2 regions of the Paenibacillus sp. G34 genome follow, and region 1 is predicted to be linked to the other one. Evidence: riboswitches for the same ligand, from Rfam matches in the RefSeq annotation. Region 1 holds a riboswitch; the other holds the start of a gene.
What was found. Region 1 has a riboswitch for S-adenosylmethionine ahead of mmuP (S-methylmethionine permease). Riboswitches for the same ligand answer to the same signal wherever they lie in the genome.
Positions count from the first base shown of each region.

Region 1 (5,307 bases):
CGATTCCCGGAAAAAACGGTTTTTCAATTCACCAGGGAGATTACGGGACGGTGGATTGCTTACATACTGGGCTTTGCCAACATTCTTTATTTTATGGTGATTGCTGCCTTCGAAATCCGGGTGATGGCTGACGTTACCGGAATGTATCTGCTCGAACGTACCCCTACTTGGGCCATTGTGATGGTATTTATGTGGATTGGAATCTATCTGATCTCTGGCGGACTTCCAGTCATCGTGCGTGTGTTTGAGATCATTTTGCCGATTACCTTGGTCATATTTGTGATGGAAATTTTGCTTAGTAATCAGTTGTTCGAGATCGGTAATCTCAGACCTGTACTTGGAGAAGGGATTTTACCTGTGATCAAAGGGTTGAAGCCTTCCTTGCTATCATACACAGGTTATGAAGTGATGCTGGTCATTACAGCCTATATGCAAAATCCAAAAAAAAGCAATAAGGCCATGACTTGGGGTCTTGGCATATCTACATCGATTTATTTGATCACGGTCGTTATGGTCGTTGGCAGTTTATCGCTCGATGGAATTAAAACGAGAACCTGGCCAACGCTCGATCTGGTTCGAAGTTTTGAGATTCAGGGTTTGATCTTTGAACGCTTCGAATCGTTATTGCTCGTCATCTGGATTTTGCAGATTTTCTCTACGTTTGCGATCACCCATTACTGCGCTTCTGTGGGGATTCGTGATCTGTTTAAGGCTAAAAAGATGCGGATGATTATGTACTCTCTTCTACCTTTTATCTATTTGGCAGCCATGATTCCCAAAAATGTATATGAAACATTCGCATTAGGTGACATGCTGGGTAATGTATCTGTCGTGTTGTTTGCCATTATGCCTCTGATACTGCTGCTGCTGAGCATTATTCGTAAAAAAGGAGGTAAACACGCATGATTTCACTCCGGTTGTGGCTACGTATGATCTGTGTATTACTGATTTTTAGTCTTATCTCGGGATGCTGGAGCAGCCGGGAAATAGAAGATTTGAGTCTGTATGTGGGTCTCGGCATCGATGTTGGTCAGGAAACAAATTTCGAGAAAAAAATATCAGCCCAAGGAGGGCATTATCCCAAAGAAGAAATTGTGACAGCAACTGTTCAGATTGCCCCAGGGAAATCGAGTGGTCAGCAGAGCGATGAAGGAGGTTCACCTTCTTCCGGAAAATCATCATACTCCAATGAACAACTTACCGGGGATTCGTTGCTTCAAATATTTCGTCAGTTTGCCTTGCGCCGAGATCGTCCGCTCATTGGACATCATCTCAAAGTGATCGTCATTTCCAAAGATATTGCTAAAAAGTATGGATTGAAACAGCTGCTTGATTTTGTGTTGCGGGATAATGATATTCGCCCCAATTGCCTTGTGTTAATCAGCCATCACCGTGCGCTGGATGTACTCACTTCTAGAGATCCTTCCCGGATTCCGGCCTTTTATCTTACGGGAATCACAAATAACTCGTATATATCCAATAAGATAATGGAGCCGGTTTCGCTTGCCAAACTGGATGCAGAGATGCAGTCTGGCTCCAGCTTTTTGCTTCAAAATGTGTTGAATGCAGATGGCGAGGATAAATTTTCAGGGGGCAGCATCTTTAAAGCCAAAACAACGAAATTTATCGGGGAGCTTAGCCAAACCGACCTGGAAGCATTATCTTGGATTAAGCCTAAGGAACATGGCGGTGTCATCAAAACATACAGCAAGGAAGGCTTCACGGTTCTCTATGAGATTAAGAAAAAGACCACAAAAATCATTCCGAAGGTAGTTCGAGGGGACATCTCATTTCACGTCAAGGCAGAGTCAGAAGGTTGGCTAATGGAGGATTGGCGAGCCCCCGAAAAAGAAGAGAAGGGAGCCTATCTGAAGGAACTGGAGAAGGATTTTGCTAAAATCGTAGATCAACAGATTGATCAAATGCTCTATAAAATCCAGCATACGTATAAAGCTGACGTTGCCGGTTTTCGGGATAGCCTCCGAATCCATTATCCTAAAACGTGGAAAAAGGTAAAAGATAACTGGGATGAAGTGTTTGCAACAGTACCTATTACGTATGAGATTAAAACAAGTGTTGTAAATCCGGGATCTTCCACAGAGTAGCCTAATACTCTCCACGGGAATGCTTAATGTGTTAACCCCGACACCAAGGGTCGATGGCTCTGCTTGGAGCAGACATATTGTTTATTTAAATGTTGACACATTAGGCAGCAGTCGATATAGTTATACAAAATCATTTTCTTATCCAGAGAGGTGGAGGGACTGGCCCTTAGAAACCTCAGCAACAGATCTGAAGGATACTGTGCTAATTCCAGCGGGTGAAAGCCTGATAGATAGGAGCGTTTGTTTTTATTTGTCAGTTACGGCGCACTCTTCAGGAAAGAGTGGGTCTTTTTTGTTTGTTCTGGATGAAGAAGCAAGGAGCAGGTTATATGGAGAACAGCAACGAAAAGGGTCAATTTCAGCGAAAAATGCAAACGAGGCATGTCGTTATGCTCTCTCTTGGCGGCGTCATTGGAACTGGACTGTTCCTTAGCTCAGGGTATACCATTCAACAAGCCGGACCACTAGGTACGATTCTATCCTATCTGATTGGCGCTTTGGTGGTGTACCTGGTGATGCTCTGTCTTGGTGAGCTGTCTGTGCATATGCCGGAGACAGGTGCATTTCATAGTTATGCGGCTAAATACATTGGACCCGCTACAGGATACACAGTGGCCTGGCTGTACTGGCTTACTTGGACTGTAGCACTTGGATCGGAATTTACAGCAGCGGGACTGCTTATGCAGCGCTGGTTTCCGTCTGTGAACGTCTGGATCTGGAGTGCGCTGTTTGCGCTGATGATTTTCCTGTTTAATGCGTTCACGGTAAAACTGTTTGCAGAATCGGAGTTCTGGTTCTCTTTGGTGAAGGTGATGACGATCGTCATCTTTATCATTCTTGGCGGCGCCGCCATGTTTGGTATTATTCCGATGGCAAATGCTGAACCGGCTCCGTTCTTTTCCAACATTACTGCGTCCGGGTGGTTTCCTTACGGAGCGACTGCGATCCTCATGACGATGCTGGCAGTCAATTTTGCCTTTTCAGGCACGGAGCTGATTGGTATTGCCGCAGGGGAAACGGAAAATCCGGAAAAAACGATTCCGAAGGCCATTCACACCACGCTGTGGCGTTTAATTATTTTCTTTATTGGCACGATCGTTATTCTGTCCGCTTTGCTGCCAATGTCAGATGCAAGTGTGCTGGAGAGTCCGTTCGTTGCTGTCATGGAGCGGGTCGGTGTTCCGTATGCAGCCGACATCATGAACTTTGTTATTTTAACGGCAATTCTGTCTGCTGCGAATTCGGGGCTATATGCTTCATCACGGATGCTCTGGTCACTGGCGGATAAAAAGACGATCTCTCCATGGTTTGCCCGCCTGACGAAACGCGGAGTACCATTCAATGCGCTTGTGCTCAGCATGGCTGGTGGTGCACTGGCTTTATTGTCCAGCATCATTGCACCGGGAACTGTCTATATCACGCTCGTTTCGATCTCAGGTCTTGCTGTGGTAGCGGTATGGATGAGCATCAGCGTGTCTCAATACATGTTCCGTAGGCAGTATCTGCGGGAAGGACATGACGTGAAAGATCTGGTTTACCGAACGCCATTATATCCAATCGTACCTATCGTTTCATTTGTATTGTGCCTGGCATCCTGCATCGGTATCGCTTTTGACCCAACGCAGCGGATTGCACTATACTGTGGTATTCCATTTATTATCTTATGTTATATCGCGTATTATTGGACAGATCGGACGAAGAAGAAAAGAGGGATGACTTCATGACTAAACGTGAGGAAACAAATAATATCCATGTGATTCAACATATTTTGGAGGAGTATCCGGTCATGATTCTGGACGGTGCACTGGCGACGGAGCTTGAGCAGCATGGCTGTGATCTGGATGATCCGCTCTGGTCTGCACGAGTGTTGCTGGAGAACCCGGATGTTATCGTGAACGTGCATGCTGATTATTTTCGTGCAGGGGCAGATTGCGCAATCACCTCCAGTTATCAGGCAACGGTGGAGGGCTTCCGCAAGCGTGGCATTGGAGAAGAGGCTGCACTGGATCTGATTCGCAAAACGGTAGAGCTGGCTGCAAAGGCCAGAGATGACGTGTGGGCAGAAGTGCAGGGAGCCACAGTAGCTGAAGGTTCAACAGGACAGCTTGGCGAGAAGTTGCGTCGTCCGCGACCTGTCGTTGCTGGCTCTGTCGGCCCATACGGTGCCTATCTGGCAGATGGTTCGGAATATGTGGGACATTACGGCGTGTCCGATGAGACACTTGCTGCATTTCACCGACCTCGCATGGCTGCGTTGATTGAAGCAGGAGCTGACATACTCGCATTCGAGACGATTCCTTCGTTGCAAGAGGCTCGTGTTCTTGTGGAATTGCTTAAGGAGTTTCCGAATACTCATGCGTGGCTTTCTTTTTCATTAAAAGATGGGACAAGCATCAGCGAGGGAACGTCGCTTCAGGTATGCGCACAGACCTTTGGCTCTGAATCGCAGATTGCGGCAATCGGCCTGAACTGCGCTCCAATGGAAGTGGTCACGGAAGCCATCGGTATTCTTCGCCAAGGTAGCGATAAACCAGTTATCGTCTACCCGAATTCAGGCGAGATTTACGATGCCGAGACCAAAACATGGAGCGGGCAAGGCTCTTGTGGCAGCATGAAGGATGCATCGGAACAATGGGTTGCTGCTGGTGCGCAGATTATTGGCGGATGCTGCCGGACAACACCGTATCAAATTAGCGAGCTGGCGAAGAAGTGGCGTGGTTAGTAGCCCAAATTTTATAGAAAAAATTGAATAAGAACATAAAAATGTATCTAAACATAAAAAACTTAGATAATCTCCAAGAGCCCTTACCTTTTTATATATAGGTAAGGGCTCTTTTAGATTCCTTTTAGGTTATTCAATAACTAACATACGTGGTGATGCCTTGCGAATTTCCTGAGATGCCAGCCAGCATCCAATTGCTGCTGCCAATATACTCAAACAGACGAATAACAGGATGCCCCATCCATTCAGAACCAAGGGAAGGTGTACGATCCCATATCCCGAGAGAACTTGTTCAAGTAACCGGGGAAGAAGATAGACGCCCGCAATAATGCCAAACATTGAACCTATCAGGGATAGCGATGCGACTCCAAGTGTAAGCGAGGAACGAATACTGCCGGATGTCATACCTATTGATTTGTAGATGCCATACGTCTTGTTCTCTTTGCGAATGCTGATCCGGCAGGTACTGAAGATGATCAT
Region 1 covers NZ_CM166469.1:5,445,775-5,451,081, reverse strand. Annotated here, with positions in the region: gene AC1VYS_RS24865 (GerAB/ArcD/ProY family transporter) at 1-906, shown strand, start outside; gene AC1VYS_RS24860 (Ger(x)C family spore germination protein) at 903-2,105, shown strand; SAM riboswitch class I at 2,241-2,342, shown strand; gene mmuP (S-methylmethionine permease) at 2,435-3,829, shown strand; gene mmuM (homocysteine S-methyltransferase) at 3,826-4,827, shown strand; gene AC1VYS_RS24845 (ABC transporter permease) at 4,957-5,307, opposite strand, start outside.

Region 2 (5,307 bases), 3.0 Mb from region 1:
GGCAAGGAATCCAGTCCAGCCTCATGAATGGCACGTACTACCTCTTCTAGCGTAAGACCATCGGATACTTCAACCATTTTCATAATCTCAGCTGGCGAGAAGGAGTGCATCGTAATATTCGGGAAACGCTCCTTGATCGCTTTCAACAAGTCCGTATAATAACTGAAAGGCAGATTGGGGTTCGTTCCACCCTGCATCAGAATCTCGGTTCCGTTGACATCTTCTGTTTCCTTAATTTTCTGGAAAATCACTTCATCGGGCAGCACATAGCCCTCTTCTGACCCAGGTCTGCGGTAAAAAGCACAAAAACGGCAGTATACGTCGCACACATTCGTGTAGTTGACGTTACGCCCAATGACAAATGTTCTGTATGGTTCAGGGTGCATACGTTTCATAACCACATTGGCAGCTGCCCCGATTTTGTCCACTTCATCTGATTCAAATAACTGAATCGTGTCTTCCAAGTCTAAACGTTCGCCCCGAAGGGCTTTATCTAAGATACGGTCTACCGTACTCATCGTAAAAAAGCCTCCCTCGTAAAGAGAAAATAATACGACGATCACTCCCGGCTTGTTAAAAAAGCAAGTCCTGGCTGCAACATCGCATTTCTGTACTCCACATATCGTAACACAGGTTACATGTGAAAAAAAGCACCTTATGAAAAGGTGCTTAAAAAATGAGTTAAAATTTTGACATATAAAATCATTTATAATCCATTCAAACTTCAACTTATAAAGTGGACTGAAGTGCTTGCTCCAGGTCGGCAATCAGATCATCAATGTCTTCAAGCCCAACGGAGAAACGAAGTAGACCATCGGTAATCCCGCGCTCATATCGAACCTCAGCAGGCATAGCCGCATGAGACATCATCGTAGGGTACGAAAGAATACTTTCAACTGCTCCCAAACTTACAGCAACAATCGGCAGTTTCACCTGATTCAAAACAGCTTTTGCACGATCACCTGAACCTACGTCAAACGATACGACTGCTCCGTAGCCAGTAGACTGGCGCTCATGCGCTTCACGACCCGGATGATCCGCAAGTCCAGGGTAATACACAGCCGTTATATCCTGACGCTCGTTGAGCCAAGCAGCCAGCTTGGCTGTACTCTGTTCACTGTGAGCCATACGTGCACCAAGTGTCTTCATACCGCGCATCAGAAGCCAGGATTCCTGGGCTCCCAGAACCGTTCCAAGCCCATTTTGCAGCTGTTTCAGCTGTCTACCCAGTTCATCTGTACGCGCAACAGCAAGACCAGCCAGTACATCGCTATGACCGCCGAGAAACTTCGTAGCACTATGTACAACGATATCGACGCCAAGCTCAATCGGACGCTGATAGTACGGTGTCATAAATGTGTTATCCAAAATCGTAATCAGATCATGCTGCTTGGACCAGGACGTCACAGCGGCAATATCCGTAATCTTCAAGGTCGGGTTGGAAGGTGTCTCCATATACACAGCCTTGGTGTTAGGTTTAAGTGCTGCTTTGACTTGTTCTATGTCTGTCATGTCCACAAAAGTAGTCTCAATCTGCATCCGGCTTAGTATAGTCGTCAGCAGACGATACGTCCCCCCGTAAACATCCTCCGTTACAATCACGTGATCCCCTGCGGAGAACATCATGAACACACTGGATATTGCCGACATTCCTGACGAATACGCAAATCCGCGTACCCCGCCTTCAAGAAGCGCAATGTAATCTTCAAGTGCCTGACGGGTAGGGTTACCTGAACGGCTGTAATCATGTTGCGGTGGATTGAAGATATCAAAGTGATGGAAAGTGGACGCCTGATAAATCGGCACGCTGGAAGCACCTGTTGTTTTATCAATCTCGTCCCCAAAATGAAGCAGCTTGGTATCAAACTTCAGTTCGGGTGAATTGGGCTTATTGTTGTTGGTTTCGCTCATGAAGTTACGCCCCCTTCAACTTCCTGTTGTGCTGCCAGTAGTGCATGATTCAGATCGGCGATCAAATCTTCCGCATGTTCGATGCCTACCGAGAACCGAAGCAAACGATCGTCCACTCCAACCGCGTCACGAATCTCAAGTGGAATATCCGCGTGAGTTTGCACTGCTGGATACGTCATGAGTGATTCTACCCCTCCGAGGCTTTCAGCAAATGCAATTAACTCGATATGGCGCAGCAAGGGCTCTACATATCGTGCATCCCTCACTTTGAAAGAGAAAATGCCTGTATTCCCGGAGGATTGCTTCTGCTGGATCTCATATCCAGGATGATCGGACAACCCTGGATGAAATACTTCGGCAACCGCTGGATGTTCCAACAAGAATTTTGCAATGGTGAGTGCATTATACTCATGACGTTCCATCCGTAGAGCCAGCGTTTTCATGCCTTTCATTAATTGGTATGAATCACTCGGCGATAACACGGCTCCAATGGAGTTATGCAGGAATGCCATCTCTGCGGACAATTCTTCACCTTTGGTAATAATTAATCCAGCGAGCACATCATTATGTCCACCCAAATATTTGGTCGCACTATGAATGATGATATCGGCTCCAAGTTCAATCGGACGCTGGAAGAAAGGCGTTAGAAGCGTATTATCCACAATGGTCAACAGGTTGTGCGTTTTTGCCCAGGAAGCAACGGCGCCCACATCCGTAATCATCATGAGTGGATTCGTTGGTGTCTCGATGAATACGGCTTTTGTATTCGGCTGACGGATGTTCTCGAGTGCGGCAAGATCATTTGTATCCACATAACTTGCCGTCACACCGAACCGGGACAAAATCCGTTCTAGCAGACGATAAGTACCGCCGTACAGGTCAAGAGAAACAATCAGGTGATCCCCTTGACTGAACAAAGCAAAGATCGTTTGCAATGCCGCCATACCTGAACTACAGGCAAAACCAGCATCTCCGGACTCAAGTGCCGCTGCTGCTTCTTCAAGCACTTTGCGTGTTGGATTCGTCGTACGGATGTAATCAAACCCCGTGCTTTGTCCCAGCTTCGGGTGACGAAACGCAGTGGATTGATAGATCGGAAAGTTAACAGCACCTGTTACCGGTTCATTGATGGACCCAATTTGAGCTAGACGGCTTTCCATTTTCAACTTGTTATCTTCCATTACTGCATCCTCCTGTAATCTCGATTAGATTTGCGGGCCAATATCGTAAGGTGTTTCCTGATACACATAGTAATTGAGCCAGTTAGAGAATAATAAGTTAGCGTGTGCACGCCATGTTGCCGGTGGGATACGGGATGGATCATCTTTAGGATAGTAATACTTTGGTAGCGCGATATCCAATCCCTTGGCAACATCACGATCATATTCCCACTTTAATGAAAATGGATCATACTCGGCATGTCCTGTAGCAAAAATTTGCTTTCCATCTTTGGTTGCAACCAGGAATACGCCAGCTTCTTCCGATTCAGCCAGGATCTCCAGCTTATCGTTTTTCTCAATATCCTCCCGTCTTACCTCCGTATGACGGGAGTGTGGAACGTTGAAAACTTCATCAAATCCGCGGAGCAAAGGAACATGAGGTTTGTTGATTGTATGTGGGAATACGCCAAAACACTTTTCATCCAGTGGAACTTTGGGTACATCAAAATGGTGGTATAAACCTGCCTGTGAGGCCCAACATATATGCATTGTCGAGGTTACATTGGTTTTGGTCCATTCAAAGATTTCCTGAATCTCTTCCCAATAGTTCACATCCTCAAAATCCATTTGTTCCACCGGTGCACCCGTAATGATCATGCCGTCAAAACGGCGGTGCTGGATCTCATCAAATGTTTTGTAAAACAGGTCTAAATATTCTTGTGACGTGTTCTTGGATGTGTGAGATTTGGGATGCACCAGCACAACATCAACTTGAATGGGTGTGTTACCCACCAGACGCAGCAATTGTGTTTCGGTCGTTTCCTTCGTAGGCATCAGATTGAGTATGGCTATACGAAGCGGTCGAATATCCTGCTTGTACGCAGATGATTCGTCCATAACGAAAATATTCTCCCCTTCAAGCACTTCTTTTGCTGGCAGTGTATCCGGAATTTTAATTGGCATAGTGAATCGACTCCTCCTTTTTCATAGATCGCATTGGGTGCGAAAATCATGTTCTGAGAAGCTCTGCATATGACAAAGACCTCTCTCGGATTCCGAGAAAGGTCATATGTAAACAGATATGCGCCTCTCTCATCTCTCAGTTACAACAGCACCACAGGGGTGCTTGGTCGCTGCAAGAATTAGCACCGTGCGTTATATCGCCGGTTGCCGGGTTTCATCGGGCTGGTCCCTCCACCTACTCTTGATAAGATTTCGCTGTATTCAATTATAATTCAAATATATTAACTTTTACTTTAAAACATTACCGCCCTCACGTCAAGAACCAGTTGTTTGATTTGGGTCTACACTCGGAACCGTTCATCCTCTGTTGTCATACACTGCCTCAGAGCGCGAAATAGACACATTTTTGCGCTTGAAAGCACTCTGGACCAGCGGTATACTATACAAGTGTTTATAAACCCTTATGTGAGAGGTGACATATTAAATGGATGGCGACCCGAGGCCCAACTGGCAGTCGAATTCCGAACAACTGCATAGAGAATTGACATCAGCATGTCGGCAACGGGACGTTTCTTCCGTTTGATTATAGATTGATGAACGCAGTACAGCCCTGATTACCAGGCTCCGCTGCCGACCGGCTGATCTGTTCTTTTGCGCCCATATTAATGATGAAATCCGCCAAGACGGCGGGTGCAGAAGGAGTAGATAACATGAAAATCCGGTTGGTTAACAATGGTGTATTTATCCCGGTGGATGACATCCAGCAAGCGCTGACTCCACCAGCGGAAGGATTTTACTGGATTGATGCGGACGTGGATGATCTGGCTGTACTTCAGCCGCTCTTTTCCATGCATGATCTGGCTGTGGAGGACTGCTTGAGTGATGAGGAGCAGCGTCCGAAGATTGAAATTTATGAGAACCATTATTTTATCGTGATTAATAGCATTCGTTTTGATGATGAAGAGATTTTCCTGCGAGCAGTCAATCTCTTTCTCGGCAGACATTTTATCATCACGGTTACCAAACAAAAGATCAGCGAATTGCGTACATTGAAGCCCATCCTATGGGAACAGGAAATCAGCAGTCCTGATCGACTGCTTTATCTGCTGGTAGACTTGATCGTAGACAACTACTTTACCGTTGGAGATCGAATCGAAGCGCGAATTGAGAAGCTTGAGGAAGACATTCTGATGCATACCAAAAAGTCACATCTGAATGAAATTATTGGTCTGCGAAGCGAAATTCTGTGGCTTAAAAAGGTGCTGGGTCCTCA
Region 2 covers NZ_CM166469.1:1,980,002-1,985,308, reverse strand. Annotated here, with positions in the region: gene mqnC (cyclic dehypoxanthinyl futalosine synthase) at 1-518, opposite strand, end outside; gene AC1VYS_RS09125 (trans-sulfuration enzyme family protein) at 730-1,911, opposite strand; gene AC1VYS_RS09120 (PLP-dependent transferase) at 1,908-3,092, opposite strand; gene metA (homoserine O-acetyltransferase MetA) at 3,117-4,034, opposite strand; SAM riboswitch class I at 4,161-4,285, opposite strand; gene AC1VYS_RS09110 (hypothetical protein) at 4,618-4,746, opposite strand; gene corA (magnesium/cobalt transporter CorA) at 4,745-5,307, shown strand, end outside.
Region 2: it holds a riboswitch for S-adenosylmethionine, as region 1 does, so the genes downstream of both, metA (homoserine O-acetyltransferase MetA) here and mmuP (S-methylmethionine permease) in region 1, are expected to answer to the same signal.